Regions from separate parts of the Venatorbacter sp. C2-1 genome, predicted to be linked through region 1. Evidence: predicted binding sites of a transcription regulator. Region 1 holds the regulator's gene; each other region holds the start of a gene.
What was found. The regulator FNR, encoded in region 1, switches genes on or off when oxygen is low (the NO sensors DNR and NnrR bind a similar motif). The targets are predictions, from matches to a motif close to TTGATNTANATCAA.
Positions count from the first base shown of each region.

Region 2: the regulator FNR is predicted to act here: its motif matches at 2,041-2,054, upstream of MT343_RS17145 (TraR/DksA family transcriptional regulator).
Region 3: the regulator FNR is predicted to act here: its motif matches at 1,322-1,335, upstream of ccoM (cytochrome c oxidase subunit CcoM).
Region 4: the regulator FNR is predicted to act here: its motif matches at 3,212-3,225, upstream of coq7 (2-polyprenyl-3-methyl-6-methoxy-1,4-benzoquinone monooxygenase).

Region 1 is NZ_CP094879.1:2,467,311-2,471,942, reverse strand. Features, by position in the region: gene greB (transcription elongation factor GreB) at 1-205, shown strand, start outside; gene MT343_RS10910 (hypothetical protein) at 271-765, shown strand; gene ttcA (tRNA 2-thiocytidine(32) synthetase TtcA) at 803-1,654, opposite strand; gene MT343_RS10900 (hypothetical protein) at 1,778-2,272, opposite strand; gene fnr (fumarate/nitrate reduction transcriptional regulator Fnr) at 2,545-3,312, opposite strand; gene MT343_RS10890 (sulfite exporter TauE/SafE family protein) at 3,398-4,060, opposite strand; gene ccoS (cbb3-type cytochrome oxidase assembly protein CcoS) at 4,057-4,251, opposite strand; gene MT343_RS10880 (heavy metal translocating P-type ATPase) at 4,255-4,632, opposite strand, start outside.
Region 2 is NZ_CP094879.1:3,828,042-3,832,673, forward strand. Features, by position in the region: gene MT343_RS17130 (late competence development ComFB family protein) at 7-288, opposite strand; gene MT343_RS17135 (CBS domain-containing protein) at 412-834, shown strand; gene MT343_RS17140 (HD domain-containing phosphohydrolase) at 841-1,968, opposite strand; gene MT343_RS17145 (TraR/DksA family transcriptional regulator) at 2,110-2,442, shown strand; gene MT343_RS17150 (potassium channel family protein) at 2,439-3,281, opposite strand; gene MT343_RS17155 (OsmC family protein) at 3,410-3,847, opposite strand; gene MT343_RS17160 (Tll0287-like domain-containing protein) at 3,849-4,412, opposite strand; gene MT343_RS17165 (rhodanese-like domain-containing protein) at 4,426-4,632, opposite strand, start outside.
Region 3 is NZ_CP094879.1:907,079-911,710, forward strand. Features, by position in the region: gene MT343_RS04050 (tetratricopeptide repeat protein) at 1-1,144, opposite strand, end outside; gene ccoM (cytochrome c oxidase subunit CcoM) at 1,494-1,613, shown strand; gene MT343_RS04055 (septal ring lytic transglycosylase RlpA family protein) at 1,716-2,489, opposite strand; gene mltB (lytic murein transglycosylase B) at 2,486-3,460, opposite strand; gene rodA (rod shape-determining protein RodA) at 3,472-4,617, opposite strand; gene mrdA (penicillin-binding protein 2) at 4,617-4,632, opposite strand, start outside.
Region 4 is NZ_CP094879.1:962,578-967,209, forward strand. Features, by position in the region: gene MT343_RS04340 (acetolactate synthase 3 large subunit) at 1-1,526, shown strand, start outside; gene ilvN (acetolactate synthase small subunit) at 1,529-2,020, shown strand; gene MT343_RS04350 (hypothetical protein) at 2,098-2,340, opposite strand; gene coq7 (2-polyprenyl-3-methyl-6-methoxy-1,4-benzoquinone monooxygenase) at 2,508-3,158, opposite strand; gene MT343_RS04360 (AAA family ATPase) at 3,301-4,632, shown strand, end outside.

The DNA of each region.
Region 1 (4,632 bases):
GGTGGGCGAGGATGAAATTGATCTCAAACGCGGCTATATCAGCGTTGATGCGCCGTTGGCGCGGGGATTACTGGGAAAACGTGTCGATGATGAAGTGACCGTACGCCTGCCGAAAGGAGAAGAAACCTTTTACATCCTCAGCGTATCTTACCAGCGCCCTGAATGGGATGCCGGCGGCAGTAATCAGGCCGTTTTCTCCGCCTGATGTATCTGCCTTCTGCAACAGCATGAAAGCTGACCTCTGCTAGGCTTAATGGCAGGAGGATCATTATGATATCAGTACGCACGATCATGGCTTTGCTGTTGGCTTTTCTGACGTTGACAGCCTTGGCCACCGACGCCGGGATGCAGAACGAAGCAGCCGCCGAAGGCGAAACCTGGCCCTTTGCCGGCGTCTATAAAATGCCGGTCTGGATTGATCAGGTACAGCGGGTCTGCCCGTGGAAGTCTGACGCCGGAGAGGGGTACATCCGCGTTGTCCGTACTAGTGTGAAAGGCCCGCATGGCATTTATCTGCAGTGGATCCGTAAAGGCATTGCCGGCAGTGAAACTCAGGCGATCTCAACGGTGCGGGTAGAAGAGCTGGAAGGACAGTATCAGGTTCATCTGCAGATGCCACAGCCGCAACTGAGTCCTGATGCTTGTCACCTGACGGCAATGGCCGAATCCATCATTACCGACCGGCGTTATAAGATGGAGTTTATTGTGAAAGGGCCGGGGGATTATCAGCTGCTGGTCACCAGCATGTTGCAAGGCGGTTTATGACCGCCTTTTCTTTTGCCAGCCAAAAAGAGCAGTCAGATCAGTCGATCTGAACCACATCCAGACGGGTAAACAGATGACCTTTGTCCTGCTTATCCTGCAGGGTGACAAAATCAAACAGCTGCGTATCGCCCAATTGTGACGGCGCCACATTACAGATAGCGGCAAAGATATTTTCACTGCGTCCCGGCTGCTCCTTGTCCCACTGTTCCAGCATCATCTTAATATTCTGACGTTGCAGGTTTTCCTGTGAGCCACACAGGTTGCACGGAATGATCGGGAAGCCCCGTGCCTGGGAAAATTTCTCGATGTCTTTTTCTTTGCAATAAGCCAGCGGACGGATCAGTACGTGTTTCTGGTCGTCACTCAGCAGTTTCGGCGGCATGGCCTTGAGCTTGCCACCATGGAACATATTGAGGAACAGGGTTTCGATGATGTCGTCACGATGGTGACCAAGAGCGATTTTATTGGCGCCAATACTCTCGGCAAAGCCATACAGGGTGCCACGACGCAGACGGGAGCACAGGCTGCAGGTGGTTTTACCTTCCGGAATAATTTCTTTCACTACGCTGTAGGTATCTTTCTCGACGATGTGATACTCAATACCCAGCTGGCTCAGATACTCCGGCAGCACATGTTCAGGAAATCCGGGCTGCTTCTGATCCATATTCACCGCCACGATATCAAAGTGAATCGGTGCGCTTTTCTGCAGACTCAGCAGAATATCGAGCATGGTGTACGAATCTTTACCGCCGGACAGGCAAACCATGACCTTATCGCCGTCTTCGATCATGCGGTAGTCTTCGATGGCCTTGCCGACATTGCGGCGCAGGCGCTTCTGCAGTTTGTTGAACTCGAGTTGCTCTTTGCGCTCGGCAGCGGATTCGATCATAAAAACACCCTGAATAATTGCGCCCGCTTTATAGCAGAATGCATCGGGTGAAGGAACCGCCTGCGCAGGTCAGGCAGTTAAAAAGGAATGTTGTTCGGGGACTTTGAGAAAAGGTACGCCTGCTCAGGCTGCACGGTCGAGCAGGGCGGTGGCGGCACCGAGACTGGCACAGAACTCTTCAATGCTGACACCACTGCGGGGATGGTAAAAACGTTTCCACAGACGTGCGAGCTGTTCTGCGGTTGCATCGGCGGGCAGAACAAAATCATCATTGCGGGCATAGATAAACCAGGCAATGGCGGTGGCATAAGACAGATTGGTGGTCAGCTCGGCATGAGGGTGACTGAGAAAATCATGCTGGCTGGCAAGGCCGCGCACGGTGCTGGCCAGTTCAGGCTGTTGTGCCAGATAAGCGTCCCATACATGGCGGTGGGTCAGGCTGTGAATGCGGTAAATGCCGAGAGCCCGTTGACCGGCGGCTTTGAGATGCGATCCAAGAGCCGATTCTTGAGCCGCAGTTGCCAGCAGCAGGGTGCTGGCCATCGGGTTACTAACCCCGATGCGTTGCAGGGTTGGCTGGATTACCCAGCGGGTCAGTTCATTTGCGCAGATGCCCATGGTCACCTCCTTATACGTCATATCGGCTGAATGACGCTGTTTCTGCAATCTTAGATCAGATTATTTTATCTGCTGCGGTTTTATACCAATTGCCAATAGATAGCCTGGATACCGGCGCCAGAAAAATAACGTCTGTTCAGCCTTTATTCTGGTAAAAGCATTTCCCGTACCAGAGGGCGTTGCATAAGTGTTCATAAGCAGAAAACAGGCATAAGAGGGCAGGCATAAAAAAACCGGCCTCTGGCCGGTTTTTTTGCTTACGGGTGAGCGGCTTACTCTTGCGGGTGAGCGGCACACTCTTTTTCAGTATTCAGGCCGGCCAGTTCATACAGCATATCGGGGTCCTGCAGAATCACTTCTTTACCCTGGGTTTCGATCAGGCCGTTCTTCTGGAAGCGGGTAAACACGCGGCTGATGGTTTCTACCGCGAGGCCCAGATAGTTACTGATATCCACCCGCGACATCGGCAGGCGGAAATGACTGGCCGAAAAACCACGACGGGAATAACGCTGGGAAATATCAATCAGGAAAGAGGCTACGCGTTCTTCGGCGTTTTTCTTGCTGAGCAGCAACATCATGTTCTGATCATGACGGATTTCGGTGCCCATGGTACGCATCAGCTGCTTACGCAGATCCGGCAGGTCATCGGCCAGACTGTCGAGTTGCTGCAGCGGAATTTCACAGACGGTGGTGGTTTCCAGCGCTTTGGCGGTTAACGGATAGTTGCCGTTATCATAACCGGCCAGGCCAACCAGCTCAGAGGCCAGGTGAAAACCGGTAATCTGTTCTTCACCGTTACTCGCCAGAGTGTAGGTTTTCAGGGCTCCGGTGCGAACGGCAAATACGGATTGAAACGCTTCGCCCTGCTGGAACAGCAGCTGACCTTTCTGGATCGGACGGCCACGGCGGATGATATCGTCGAGGCGCTCCATATCGGAATCGTTCAGGGACAATGGCAGACACAACGCATTCAGTGAGCAGGTCTGGCAGTGTGGTTGAGTGCCCCGCAGTGGAGCAGGCGCAACATGTGTCGTTTTCATGACTGATTCCTGAGTGAAACCCCGGTGTCGGAGTAAGTAACAAGTGCAGCAGTTGCGGCTATGTTCGGCATTAGCGCGCGATCTGTCAAGAAAGTAACCAGACCGATGCTGCCGTCCACAAACCAAATCCGATCAGTAATCCCCCGGCAACCTGACGCACGCGGTTGTTGCTCAGAAACGGCGTCAGTACATTGGCCGCCAGTGTGCTGGCAAACAGGGCTGGCAGGGTACCCAGACCAAAGGCGAACATCGCAGCGGCTCCCAGCAAAGGCTGGCCATTTGCGGCAACCCAGCTCAGCGTGCTGTAAATCAGGCCGCAGGGCAACCAGCCCCAGAGCATGCCCAGCCACAGACGATCAATCGCACGCGGAGATTGCATAAAACGGCGGGTCAGAGGCTGCAGGTGTTTCCAGATTCCCTGGCCCAGTTGCTCAATACGGGTCAGCATCAGTGACCAGCGGGCAATATAGAGCCCCATCAGTATCAGCATCAGCGCGGCCAGTGTCCGCAAGATCAGCATCAGCCACTGGTGCTGGCTCTGCAGCCACAGACCTGCGCTGGCGACTATCAGCCCGGCGATGCTGTAGCTCAGTATGCGCCCGGTGTTAAACAGCAGCGTCACCCGGACACGCTGAGTTCCAGCGCTGCTGCCAATAGCCGCAGCAATACCCCCGCACATCACCAGACAGTGGCTGGAGCCAAACAGGCCGAGCAGAAAGGCGGTCAGCAGCGACAGGGGTTCAATCATGGCTTGTCAGATGGGGTTTGATCGCTGTCGTCCTGACGGCGATTTATCGGCTCATCGTCATCAAACAGAATGCGGTGGGCGGGGGACTCCATGTCTTCAAACTGGCCGCTCTTCACCGCCCAGAAAAAGATCAGCACGGCAATGCCGATCAGCAGTAAAGACAGCGGTACCAGGATGTAAATGATATCCATCGATCAAACCTCAGAGGAGTCAGGAGCCGGCAGGCGATTCAGGCGCAGGGCGTTGGTGACCACCAGTAACGAACTGAATGACATGCCAATCGCAGCGGCCCAGGGCGGAACAAAACCTGCCGCTGCCACCGGTAATGCGATGAGATTGTACAGCAAAGCCCAGCCGATGTTCTGAGCAATAATACGGCGCGTCTTGGTGGCACCATCCAGAGCGGTCAGTAAGGTTTCCAGACGACCGTTGGTAAGCATGGCATCGGCGTTGGTCTTAGCCAGATCGGTGGCTTCGTTAACGGCCAGAGCAATATCAGCACCGGCCAGTACCGGCACATCGTTAATACCGTCGCCGACCATCATGACCCGCTCACCGGCCTGCTGCCAGGC
Region 2 (4,632 bases), 1.4 Mb from region 1:
AGGTCACTACTCGTCTTCTTCACGCCGGTGTTTTTCGACGAAAGCGATAGCCTCCGTGACGGCCTCGGTGACACTGTTATTGGTTTTCACCAGTTCATCCGGAGTCATAAAAAACGCCATATCCACCTCAAAGCGGATATAGCGGGGAGGAAGTCGGTTAAGAGCAACACAGGCGATATCAGCCATATGTTCGATGCTGACCGCTGGCGACTGGCCATGTAAACGACGCAGGATCTCTTCGGCAACCAGCTGTTCATAGTAATTACGAATGTGATTATTGATGCTCATACCACCCTCCTTTGAATAGTTTCAGCATAGCACTCCGGCTATTTCCTGCTTTACTGATAAATAATACACAACCACACCGCCGTAGCGGCTGCTCCGTCCGGCGTACTTTTACAGGAACATGCTATGAAACTGGTCAGCGACCTGATGACCCGCGAACTGCTTACTCACCTGCCCGACGATACCCTGCAGGATGCTGAACAAACGATGGGGCGCCATCAGGTTCGCCACATTCCGGTAGTTGATGCAGAAGGGAAAATATTCGGCCTGCTCAGTCAGAAAGAATTTTTAACCGAAGCATTCCGTATTACCGATAAATTTGGCGCGCATAATCTGCAGACGTATCTGGCACAAACCAAACTGAGCTCCTGCATTAATACCGATGTTCAAACCATTCCGGCCGATATGCCACTGACCGTCGCCGGTCAGCAGTTACGCAACAGCCGTCAGGGTTGCTTACTGGTTACTGATAGTGAAAATCATCTGATCGGTCTGCTCAGCTCCAAAGACTTTGTCCGTCTGGCGATTGAATTGCTGGAACAGTCCTGAGCAGACTCAGGACGGGTAGCGTCGCTGAATATCATCAACCTGTTGTGGATGCTTTAACACGGCATCCACACAAGCCTGATCGAGCTCGTTGTGCGCCGCCATTTGCTGTAATTCAGCGAAGACTTTGTCCTGTGGCCAGGCTTCCTTGTAGCTGCGCCGGTTTAACAAGGCATCAAGAATATCGGCCACCGCAATAATCCGCGCTTCCAGCGGTACGTCATCGCCTTCGGCCCCCAGATAACCACTGCCATTCAGTTTTTCATGGTGATACTGAACAATGTTGCGCAGCATTTCGGTGTGCTCCATATCGCCGAGCGCAAAATGCTCCAGAGCCTGGTCGACAATATCGCGCCCGACTTTCACATGGGATTTCATTCGCTCGAATTCGTCCGCCGTCAGCGGGCCGGCTTTGTGCAGAATACTGTCGGGGATGGCAATTTTACCGATGTCATGCAGAGGAGCAAACAGCGCCAGATATTCGATAAAGGCATCGCTTAACTGCAGTTTTTTCTGCAGGGCGCGGGCAATCATGCGCGCATAGGCAGCCATGCGCCGCACATGGGCATCGGTTTCTACCGAACGGCGACCGCTGACGTCGGTGGCAAATTTTACCAGCGCCTGCATACGGGCAACCGCATCATGTTCGCGCACCAGCAACTGGCCAACCAGATGCGCCCACAGGTTGCAGTAGGCAATTTTCTGCTCAGAAAAATAATGCCGCTGCAGTGAGTTCAGAAACAGAAATCCCAGCAAAGCACCATCATGGAATACCGGCATGGTGAGGCTCGCCCGGTAGCCCTGAGACAACAACGCTGCGGTATGAACAGATAAACTCTTATGACGGAAGCAGCGCATGTCATTAACCACCCGCAAAGCCGGTTTATCGGCCAGAGCCTGCAGTGACGGCACGTCATCCAGCCGCACGCTGTAACCTAACAGCGGCGAGGTGTCATCGCTTTCATAAACAAAAGTCGACAGCAGCCCATCTTCAGGGTTGTACAGCACCAGCGCAAAACGCTGCACGCCTTCATACTGCTCGCGCAATACCCGGTAAAGACGCTCCAGTCGCTGCATAAAATGCATTTTCTGTCCCAGAGCCTGATAGGGATCATTCAGATAGAGTGGATCTTCCATAACATGCCTCTCCGCCGTTTGGCACAGTGTAGGCTAAGCCATCCGCCCTCAGCGCAGGAAGTTGCCAGCTTCCTGATGCACATCAAGGAGAAAAACCCTCCTCTGGCCTAGCCTGAAGTAAAGCTAACAAAGGAAAGTGATATGGATACCAGCGCCATCAGACAAGTGTTAACACAGCGTAAAGCCATGCTGGAAAACCGCGCCAGTAAGGTTGAGCGTGATGCCAGTCACCGCGATGAGCCTTTGTCCGCAGATTTTGCCGAACAAGCGGTAGAGCGGGAAAATGACGATGTACTGCATGCCATTGCCGGTGAATCTTTACACGAGATCACGATGATCAATCAGGCACTGGCGCGTCTGGATGCAGGAATTTATGGCGAATGCAGCGAATGTGGAAATACGATTGACGAAAAGCGCCTGCAGGCCGTTCCTTACACAACCCAATGTATCCAGTGCGCAGAACAGACTGATTAACGCTCGCCACCATCCAGGTCGCGTCCCTGTTCACGGCGTTGCTGCTCAGCTTCCAGGGCAATGGTCAGCAGCTGATCCAGTTTGGTTTCCAGCTGCTCCATACGGCTTTCCATTTTAGCCAGCCGGTCAGCATTCGCCGTTTCTTTGGCAATCAGGTCTTCTTCTTCCTGCTGCATAAAAAACGCAGAAAAGCTGGCGGTCATCATCGAAAATAAACCAATTCCCATCAGAATCAGTACCGACCCGAATAAACGCCCGGCGGTGCTGCCCGGCACAATATCACCATAGCCCACGGTGGTTACCGTTACCCAGGCCCACCAGATACCATCCATCGGTGTCTGCACATTGGGATCAATCACCGCCATTAAGGTGCCGGCCATAATGATGATGATAAAACTCACCATCAGGGTCGGCCCGAGGTGATTTCTTCCCATAATTTTCTGGAACGAGCCGGACATATTCATCAGCATGGTGAACATCGCCAGCAATCGCAGTGCACGTAAGCCACCGGCGTGGGGAAAGGCCTGCCAGAGCAACGGCATACCGGCAATCACAATCACCAGATTGCTCCAGTTATTACGTAAATAGCGCGCCTTATCGTCCACCACCGCAGTCAGCACCAGGGTTTCCAGCAAAAAGAAAGTCCATAAAAACCAGTCGGTAATGTAGGTGTACGGCAGTGGGCCATCGGCGCGGGCTTCGAGATACCACTCGAATACAATCCAGAAGGCGATCAGAATCATCGGCCATTCAAACATACGGCCAATGCGCCGGGCGCGGGCATTTTCGTTGTTATCAACGCCGGAGAGGCCGACCATTTTAGAAAAGGAGAGAATCATCAAAGCTCAGTTCAGCACCGTCAGGTAAACCACTTGATAAACATTGGTTACGTAAAAGAGTAGCTGAATCTTAACGGTAAAAGGCGACGCAGATCACCCATAAAGGCAATCGGCGCCGCTTACAGCACTCAGAACAGCGGGTTAACCTGAACGTCGCTGGTAGTGGAGTTAGCAATAAAACAATGCTGGTGTGCTTTATCGTGCATGGCGATCACCGCCGCTTCATCCGGTTGTTTATCGCCGCTGAAAACCACCTTCGGATTCAGACGGATACGGGCAACCCAGAACTTTCCATCGTCGCGCTGCTCCATTTCCGCCACCGCCGAATCGTCATACGACAACACCTGCAGGCGCTTTTTCGCCGCCAGTGCCAGAAAGGTCTGCATATGGCAGCTGGCCATCGCCGCCGCCAGCATCTGTTCAGGGTCGGCACCGAAATCGTTACCGGCCCCGCCTGCGGTCAGACTGAGCTGAGGTAAAAACTGAATACTATGGCGGCGCTCAAATCCCTCATGGGAAAACTCACCCTGTTTTTCCCAGCGAATATCAATACGGTGTTCCGACACGTTATTCCTCCAGTGTTTTACGCAAAGTGAAAGCACCACGCAGATCGCCGGCATTAAAGCCGCGTGCCTGATCGGCAGGATACAACTCGTCCAGCCTGGCGGTTACCGCCGGTGCCAGTTGTGAGCCATGACAGGTCAGACACAGCGGCGCCGTTGGAATGGCTTTCATATAACGGAATTCGCCATCGGCAACGGTCGTCGCTTCAATGCCCGCCGGGTCTTCACCGGCCTGCAGCCGGCGGGAAAAATCTTCCAGCGTCTGCAGTTCCCAATCATCGGCAACATTATCCGGGTTGCGGATTTTTGTTGAGGTGCGCGCCACCTGCCAGCCATTCTGGCTCAGCCCGGCGGCAATGGCCGGAGCTTCGGTATTGCACAGCTGAATCGCCGCTTCAGGGCCGCTCGCCTGAATCCCCTGCTTCAGGGTTTTCTGCAATGCCTGAGCAAAGGCTTTGGTCTGTTGCCGGGCTTCCTGAGTCAGCTGAGTATTATCGGCAGCCACCACCCACACCGGCGCCAGACCAAGCATTGCCGTCAGCAACACACTGCGTTTTAACATTCCCATGGCCTGCAACTCCTCAGCGATACACGCTTGGGTCAACTTCCACTTTATGCACGGTGCCGCTCCAGCCATCGAAGCCACCCACCAGCATTTTCACCTGCTCAAACCCCATGCGTTTCAGGGTGTAGGCTGCCAGTGTGCTGCGGCCGCCATTTTTACAATACAGCAGAATCTCGGCCTGGGGATTGGTCAGCGCCGGGTGATCACCCACACGGAATTCCAG
Region 3 (4,632 bases), 1.6 Mb from region 1:
ACTCCTGTTCGCCATCATCGGTGGCCAGCACCAGTGCAAACTGGGCTGAGAGCGATCCGGCTGAAAAAGCGGCACCCGCCTGAAGTTCGGCCTGCAGCAGGTCGAGATCATCATTGAGCTTATTGTCCTGGCTACTCAGTGTCAGACGGGTCTGACTCTGCCATTCGCTGGCCAGCTGGTAGTTCCATTCCAGATTCGCCGACAGGTCTGACAGCAGATCATCCCGGCCCAGCCAATAGTGGCTGTAACGACCGCCAAGCCGCAGATTGTGACGTCCACGGACCATCCGCATGCCGCCGCTGGCGTAGAGGTTATCCAGATCAAACAGATCATCGGCGGCGTTGTCTTTGCGGCTGGCTCCTAACTGCAGGTCGATGGCGCTGCGCTGTGTCAGTGGGCTGATATAACTGCCCTGGGCCCGCAGCTGATAGTAGCCACTGCCTTTAGCGCGCTGATCACGGCTCAGGCGCGCGGTCAGCAGGCCGTCGAGCAGGTCGACCTCATTGAGATCAGTAGCGGTATTGTAGTTGGAGTCATAACCGCCGCTGGCGGAGACAAAACCTCCCCAGGCAGGCATCACGCTCAGGCGCTGCTCCTGAATACGTTGCAGGAACTGTGCAATGGTCTCCCGGACCTGCGCAGGCGGGTTGGTACTCTGAACCCGGCTGAACTCCTGCTCGGCAGCATCGTGATTACCAAGGTAATAGTAAGCACGTGCTAACTCCAGACGGTAGCGGGCAACTGCCGGGTAGTTGCTGCTGAGGCGCTCGAAGCCGAATAAGGCTTCATTGAAATATCCAAGCTGGGCAGCGCTGAATGCGTAATAAAAATCAAATGACGGGTCGCCTTCGTAAAGGCTGAGCAGTGGTTGTGCCAGTTGATAGGCGCTCTGGTAGTCCTGCTGCCGGATCAGTTGTGACAGTTGCTGATTGGTTCGTGCCAGTGTTGTGGTATCTGCTTCGGGCGCTGCACCTAGTGCAACAGGCGTCAGGGCAGGTGTGGCTTGGTCTGTCGGAGCTTCTGCCGTTGCCTCTGTCACAGAGGACGTTCCGGCGGCGGGTTGTTCTTCCGCCTGCAGCAGGGCCGCAGAGAACAGTGATCCGCACAGCAGCAGTGAAGCAGCTTGTGTAATTGGTCCTTTCACCTTGCTCAGTCCTTTATGGTCGCCGGTTTACATAGTGTGCACTGACTGACGATAAATACCAATAATTGCGCAGTGTCTGTCTGCTGCATGGCTGCAAGGGATCTGCGCAGGAGTGTTGATGCTCAGCATATTCGGTAGCAAGGTTTACACCATTAGTCATAATAACTGTATGGTTATTTGATGTGTATCAAGCTCCGTATCAACCTCTTTCTGGGGCGATTTTTTCGTTGATTTACATCAATTCTGCCTTCCGGCCCCTTGCTAAAGTGACTTCATACCAAGCGCAATGAAGCAGCCAACGCAGCCATTGCCGCTCCGAACTGCACGGCTTAACTGAGAGGTGAGCACTATGTTTATGGATGAAGTTGTATTTTCCGGCCTGATTATTGTTGCCCTGACCTGCGCCTTCTTTGGCGGCGTTTACTGGGCTGTTAAGAAAGACATCGAAAAACACGGTACTGGTGAATAAGCCGGGCCAACACGCTTTAGTTTTACTGTTTCTGCGCTGAGTACCTTGCCTCTGGGCCTGACGTTGATCGTCATGGCCCCTTTTTTTGTCTCTTTGTTGTGATCAGTTCAGCTGGTGAGCAGCCAGCAGCAGTGGCTGGCGGATATTCAGCTGATTAAGCCGGTCCAGTACGGCCTGCAGATCATCACCCTCGGGCACTGGTCCGATCCGCACTTTATGTAAACCGGCTCCGCCGTCCTGAGTGCTGATGCTGACCGGCCAGGTCATGGGCGCCAGTGAGCGCTGCAGGCTGGCCTGCAGCCGTTGCGCGGCGGCGGCATCTGACAACGCGCTGACCTGCACCCAGCGTACGCTGTGGGCATGGGGTGGGGTGACAACTTCAACATCAACCACGGCCGTGCCCATTTTATTGATGCCAAGGCGAACGGCAGCAGCATAGGACAGATCAATAATCCGGCCTTCGTGGAACGGCCCGCGGTCATTGACCCGCACGATAATGGATTTGCCGTTATCAACCCGGGTAACACGGACATAGCTGGGCAGAGGCAGGGTTTTGTGGGCCGCGCTGAACTGATAGACGTCGTAAATTTCGCCGTTTGAGGTGCGGTGACCATGAAATTTCATACCGTACCAGGAAGCAATACCGCGTTCTTTGTAGTTATCGGCCTTGTCCATCACCTGATATTCCTTGCCGAATACCTGGTAGCTGCGCGGATTACCCATGCTGCTGCGGGGCTCTGCTTTAGGTTCCGGTTCCGGCAGATTGTGGATATCGGCAACGGTTGCCGGAGTGAAGTCGTTGGCGTGCTGATAACGCGAGGTTGCACAGCCTGCCAGCACCAGTGTCAGTGCCAGCAGAAGGGTAACCGCTCTCAACGCAGCGCCTCACTCAACTGATAGACGGCCATGGCATACATGCGGCTGTGGTTGTAGCGGGTGATAACATAAAAATTGTGTTCACCGAGCCAGAATTCTGCACCGACTTTTCCCTGCAGACGGATCAGGTTCGCGGGGCGGTCTTCGGCGACTTTATTGGTCGGTTCCACGCCCAGTGCTTTTAATTCGGCAACGGTCCATTTGGGTTTGAGGCTGTCGTTGATGATTTCTTCATAGTCTTTACCGCTGACCCGAACGCGTTGGGTTACGGCTTCACCGGTGCGCCAGCCGTGGCGTTTGAAGTAGTTGGCGACGCTGAAAATCGCATCCGCAGGGTTACCCCACAGATCACGCTTACCGTCTTTGTCAGCATCAACGGCGTAGTTCAGAAAACTGGTCGGAATAAACTGGCCATAACCCATCGCTCCGGCATAAGAACCTTTGACACTGGCCGGGTCGATTTTTTCATCGCGGGCGAGAGCAAAGAAGGCTTTTAATTCGCGCCAGAACAGCGGCCGTTGCGGATAATCAAAGGCCAGTGTGGCGAGGGAATCGAGTACGCGATAATTTCCCTGACGGGTTCCATAAAATGTTTCTACGCCGATGATGGCAGCAATAATGTGTTTATCCACACCGAATTTTTGTTCGGCCTGTTGCAGCAGCTCGGCATGTTCCTGCAAAAATGCTTTACCGGCAGATATGCGTTTTGAGGTCAGAAATATATCCTGATATTCGTCCCACTCTTTTACTTTTTCGGCCGGACGGGCAATGGCTTCGAGAACGGAGTCGAGCTTTTCGGCATGGGTCAGCCAGGCGCGGATTTCGGCCGGATCAATTTTGTATTCTTTGCTGGCTTCAGCAATAAATTCGTCGCTGCGCGGATGCTGATCATAAGCTGCAGAAACAGGCAGGGCTGCACATAACAATAAAGCGCTGCTTAATTTACTCAGGGTGTCACGGAAAAAACGCATAAATCTGTATCCTAATTCTGCCGGTGGGTGTACATGGACATAATTAAACCGAAAGCCGTCAGCAGACTGACTACCGAGGTGCCACCGTAGCTCACCAGCGGTAAGGGTACGCCGACCACTGGTAATATGCCACTGACCATACCTATGTTTACGAATACATAGATAAAAAACGTAACGGCCAGACTACCGGACAACAAACGGCCGAATAAAGTTTCACAGCGGGAAGACAGATACAGGCAACGCATAATAATCAGAAAGTACAATATCAGCAGGGCAAGTACGCCAATCAGGCCGAGTTCTTCTGCCAGTACGGCGATAATAAAATCGGTATGGCTTTCCGGCAGAAACTCAAGCTGCGACTGAGTGCCCTGTAAAAATCCCTTGCCATCAATGCCGCCTGAACCAATGGCCGTTTTTGACTGAATAATATTCCAGCCGGACCCGAGCGGATCGCTTTCCGGATTGAGAAAAGTCAGCACCCGTTGTTTCTGATATTCACGCATCACAAAAAACCACATCAGTGGTGCACAGGCTGCGACAATACCTATCATCGACAGTATTAATGCCCAGGACATACCGGCAAAAAACAACACCAGAATTCCGGACGCGCTGATCAGAATGGATGTACCGAGATCGGGTTGTTTCAGAATCAGAATGGTGGGCAGGCCAATAATTATCATGGCCTTAATCAGGTCGAAAAAACGCGGCGGTACAGGACGGGTCGACATATACCAAGCGACCGTCAGCGGCAGCGCCAGCTTCACCAGCTCTGATGGCTGAAAACGCGGCAGACCGGGTAGTTCCAGCCAGCGTTGTGCGCCTTTGGCACCCACGCCCATGACCAGTACGCCGATAAGCGCAATAACACCGATGGCAAAGGCCCAGGGAGCCACAGTCTGATAAAAGCGCGGAGGAAACTGGGCCACGACAATCAGGACGATAAAACCGATCAGAAAATGCAGCGCCTGACGTTTGACCATGGTCATATCCTGGCCGCTGCCGCTGTACAGAATCAGCAGGCCGCAACCGGCCAGCAGCAGAATCAGCAGGAACAGAATGAGGTCGATGTGCATGCGCTCAAACCAGGCGCGGCTGCGATCGAACCCATGCTGGTGATGGCCGCTGCCCATGGTGCGGCTGAAATCGGTATTAGCCACTAGCCTTCTGCGCCT
Region 4 (4,632 bases), 1.5 Mb from region 1:
AGCCAGGTGTGGTCATGGTCACCTCTGGTCCGGGTGCTACCAACACAATTACCGGTATCGCCACGGCGTTTACCGACTCGATTCCTATGGTCGTCATTTCTGGTCAGGTGATGAGCCATCTGGTGGGCGATGATGCCTTCCAGGAAACCGACATGCTGGGTGTGTCACGTCCTATTGTTAAGCACAGCTTCAGTGTGCGCCGCCCGGAAGATATCCCTGAGCTGGTGGCTAAAGCCTTCCACATTGCCAGCACTGGCCGTCCGGGTCCGGTTGTTATCGATATTCCGAAAGACATGACCATGCCGAATGAGCGTTACGAATACGTTTATCCGAAGAAGGTCAAACTGCGTTCTTACACGCCACCTCAGCGTGGTCACTCCGGCCAGATCAAAAAGGCCGTTGAGTTGCTGCTGAAAGCCAAGCGTCCGGTTATTTATGCCGGTGGTGGTGTCATTATCGATGGCAGCTCCGACAAACTGCGTGCACTGGTTGATCGTCTGGATTTCCCTTGCACCAACACGCTGATGGGGCTGGGTTCTTACCCGGGCACCGGCGAGCGTTTTGTTGGCATGCTGGGTATGCACGGTACCTATGAGGCGAACATGACCATGCACCACGCTGACGTGGTTCTGGCTATTGGCGCGCGCTTCGATGACCGTGTAACCAACGCGACCAGCAAGTTCTGTCCGGATGCCAAGATCATTCATATCGACATTGATCCGTCTTCAATCTCCAAGACCATCATCGTTGATGTACCTATCGTTGGCCCGGTTGGCAACGTGCTGGACGAAATGATGGCGTTGCTGGATGAAAGCAACGAAGTACCGGATGCCGAAGCCATTGCGTCCTGGTGGAAACAGATCAACGAATGGCGCCAGCGTCATGCGATGCGTTATGAGAAAAACGACTCGCAGCTGATGAAGCCGCAGGAAGTGATCGAAGCGATCTGGGCGGCCACCAAGGGTGACGCTTACGTGACTTCTGACGTTGGCCAGCACCAGATGTTTGCCGCGCAGTACTACAAGTTCGATAAGCCAAACCGCTGGATCAACTCCGGTGGTCTGGGAACCATGGGCTTTGGTTTCCCGGCGGCGATGGGCATTAAGATGAACTTCCCGGAAGAAATGGTTGTATGCGTGACCGGTGAAGGCTCTATCCAGATGAATATCCAGGAACTGTCGACCTGTCTGCAGTACGGCATTCCGGTAAAAATCCTGTGTCTGAACAACGGCTCTCTGGGCATGGTTCGTCAGTGGCAGGACATGAACTACGAAGGTCGTCACTCCCACTCGTACATGGAGTCCCTGCCGGACTTTGTCAAACTGGTGGAAGCCTATGGCCACGTGGGTATCCGCGTGACCGGCCGCGATGAGCTGCCACAGGCACTGGAAGACACCTTCAATAAATACAATGACCGTCTGGTCTTCCTCGACGTTGCCGTCGACCCGGAAGAACACGTGTATCCGATGCAGGTGCCGGCTGGCTCCATGCGTGATATGTGGCTGAGCAAGACGGAGCGGACCTGAACATGAGACACATTATTTCGATTCTGCTGGAAAACGAACCGGGTGCTTTGTCACGCGTTGTTGGTCTGTTCGCCCAGCGTGGTTACAACATTGAAACCCTGACAGTGGCGCCGACAGAAGACAACACCCTGTCACGCCTGACCATGACCACCACCGGTGATGATCGCAAGATCGAACAGATCACCAAGCAGCTGAACAAGCTGATCGAAGTGGTGAAACTGGTTGATCTGTCTGAAGGCCCGCATATTGAGCGTGAGCTGATGCTGATCAAAGTGAAAGCGGTGGGTGCGCAGCGTGCGGAAATCAAACGTACTGCCGACATCTTCCGTGGTCAGATCGTGGATGTGTCTGCCAGCGTGTATACCATCCAGCTGACCGGAACCAGCGACAAACTGGAGGCTTTTATTGAAGCAATCGGTGCTGGCTGTGTTCTGGAAACGGTACGTACCGGTGTGTCCGGTATTTCCCGCGGCGAGAAAATTCTGAGCCTGTAATTCAGAATCAGAAGCCATAAAAGAACCCTCCGCCGGAGGGTTTTTTTATGCCTGCGATTTCGTGCACTAAAGAACCGTCAGAGTGGCGGATTATCCGGCTCAAGAAACGCCAGCGATAAAAAGGTGGCGAATGCGCCCAATACACAAACCACGGCGGTACTGCCGCTGGCGAGCATAATCAGGCCGGTAATAATCCAGCCATTTTTTACCTGCTCTAACCGGCGCCGGTACAGTTCGGTGCGGGTCCAGTTCAGTTCCGGATAATCCTGTGGCAGGCGATAAATACGGCGGATAAATTCGATAACGCTGAATCGGCTCATGGGATGCTCCTTACTCATCTTTATTCAGAGTAAAAGACCAGCGGCATTTTGCCTGCTAAACAGCGATTCTATCTATTGGTGACGGGAGTTATGCGTTCCGCATCTGACCTGCTTTGGTGCAGGTCAGTGCGCGATGCGGAGGCATGATTATACAGGCTGGGGTTTTATCAGAAGCGATAAACGGATTTGGTCATCACTTTCGATACCGCGGTCATCGCCAGTTTGACCGGCAGCGGGAATTTATGGCCGCCGGCTTCGAGGGCAACGGTTGCGTGTTTGGCTTCGTCTTCCAGCATTTGCAGCAGTACCGCTTTGCTCTTTTCGTCCTGCACCGGCAGGCTGGTCATATGCTGACTCAGATGCTTGCACACCTGTTCTTCGGTGGCGGCGACAAAACCCAGACTGACTTTGTCGGAGATTTTTCCGGCCAGAGCGCCGATGCCGAATGACAGTCCGTAAAACAGCGGATTCAGACGGCTGGTATGGCTGCCCAGATCTTTGATGCGATCTTCGCACCACACCAGGTGATCAATTTCTTCGCGGGCGGCTTCTTCCATGGCTTCCCGTACTTCAGGCAATTTGGCGGTCAATGCCTGGCCCTGATACAGCGCCTGGGCGCAGACTTCACCGGTATGGTTAATACGCATCAGCCCGGCGGCGTGTTTCTGTTCGGCCTCGTTCAGCTCGTGGTACGGGCGCTGCTGCGCCGGGGATGGGCGTTCTTCCTGTGCAGCACCGGGCACCAGTGTGCGTAATGCCTGATCGGCGTTCTGGATCAGTTTGTCAAACAGCGAGTAGCGACGGGAGTTGGCATTCATAACTCATACCTCCGGAATTTCCGGCCATTTTACGGCATAACGGCGTCCGGCGCATGACCCATATCAAGTGAGTTTCGGCCAGAACAGGGCGGACAGTCGCCCATGGAGTGGTTAGAATCGCGCATAGAATAAGGAGACTGCGATGCAGGATTTACACGATTTAAGCCTGTTGCTCGACCGCCAGGTGCCGCTGTTGCTGCTGGAATCCCATGAGGAAGCGCGGGCGTTGGAGATGCTGACCCGGCTGGCCATCCGCCGCGGTCTGGCGCTGCAACAATGGACGCTGAGCGATGGTCTGCGCCGTCTCGGCTTTGGTGAGGACATTGGCGCCAACGAAACCACGCAGCCCGCCGATGCCCTTCGAATCGTACGCGAGCGCGAACAGGGCGGATTGTTTATCTTCTGCGACCTGCATCCGTTTCTCGAAGAGCCTTTGGTGGTGCGTTTGCTGAAAGACATTGCTCTGCAGCATGAGCGTTACGGCAAAACCGTGGTGTTGCTCAGCCACCGCCTGCAGGCGCCACCGGAATTGCAGCGCCTGGCTGCCAGCTTCAGCCTGCAGTTACCGGATGACAGCCAGTTGCTGGCTTTGGTGAAAGAAGAAGCCCAGCGTTACGCCAAGCTCAGTGGCCGTAAAGTGCGCAGTGATAACGACACCCTGCAGCAGCTGGTCGCCAATCTGAAGGGACTTACTTTCTCCGATGCCCGTCGCCTGGTGCGCGGTGCCATCGTCGATGACGGCGCCATTACCCAGGACGATGTACCGGCGGTCAGCCGTGCCAAGATGGCCTTGCTGGATATGGACGGTGTGATGAGTTTTGAATACGACACTGCGCGTTTCAGCGATGTTGCCGGTCTGGAGGTGATGAAAACCTGGCTGGCGCAGCGCCAGCAGGCCTTTATGACCGCCGAGCGCAAACTGCGGCCGCGCGGCTTACTGCTGTTCGGTGTACAGGGCAGCGGTAAGAGTCTGGCGGCGAAGGCGGTGGCCGGTTCCTGGGGCTTACCCCTGCTGCGTCTGGATTTCGGCACCCTGTACAACAAGTTTTTCGGCGAGACCGAACGCAATCTGCGCGAAGCGCTGAAGCTTGCCGAAACTATGTCGCCCTGTGTGGTCTGGATTGACGAGATTGAGAAAGGACTGGGGCAGGACAGCAACGATGCCGGTGTCAGTCAGCGTATTCTCGGCACCTTGCTGACCTGGCTGGCAGAGCATGATGCGCAGGTATTTGTGGTGGCGACGGCGAACAACATTCATGCGCTGCCACCGGAGTTACTGCGTAAGGGCCGTCTGGATGAGCTGTTCTTTGTTGATCTGCCCAAGCCTGAAATCCGAGCGGAGATTCTGCGCCTGCATATGCACAAGCGCGGGCTGGACCCGCAGCGTTTTGATCTGGCTGCACTGGCTGAAGAAAGTGACGGTTTTTCCGGTGCCGAGCTGGAGCAGGCGGTGGTATCGGCCTGGCATGCCGCC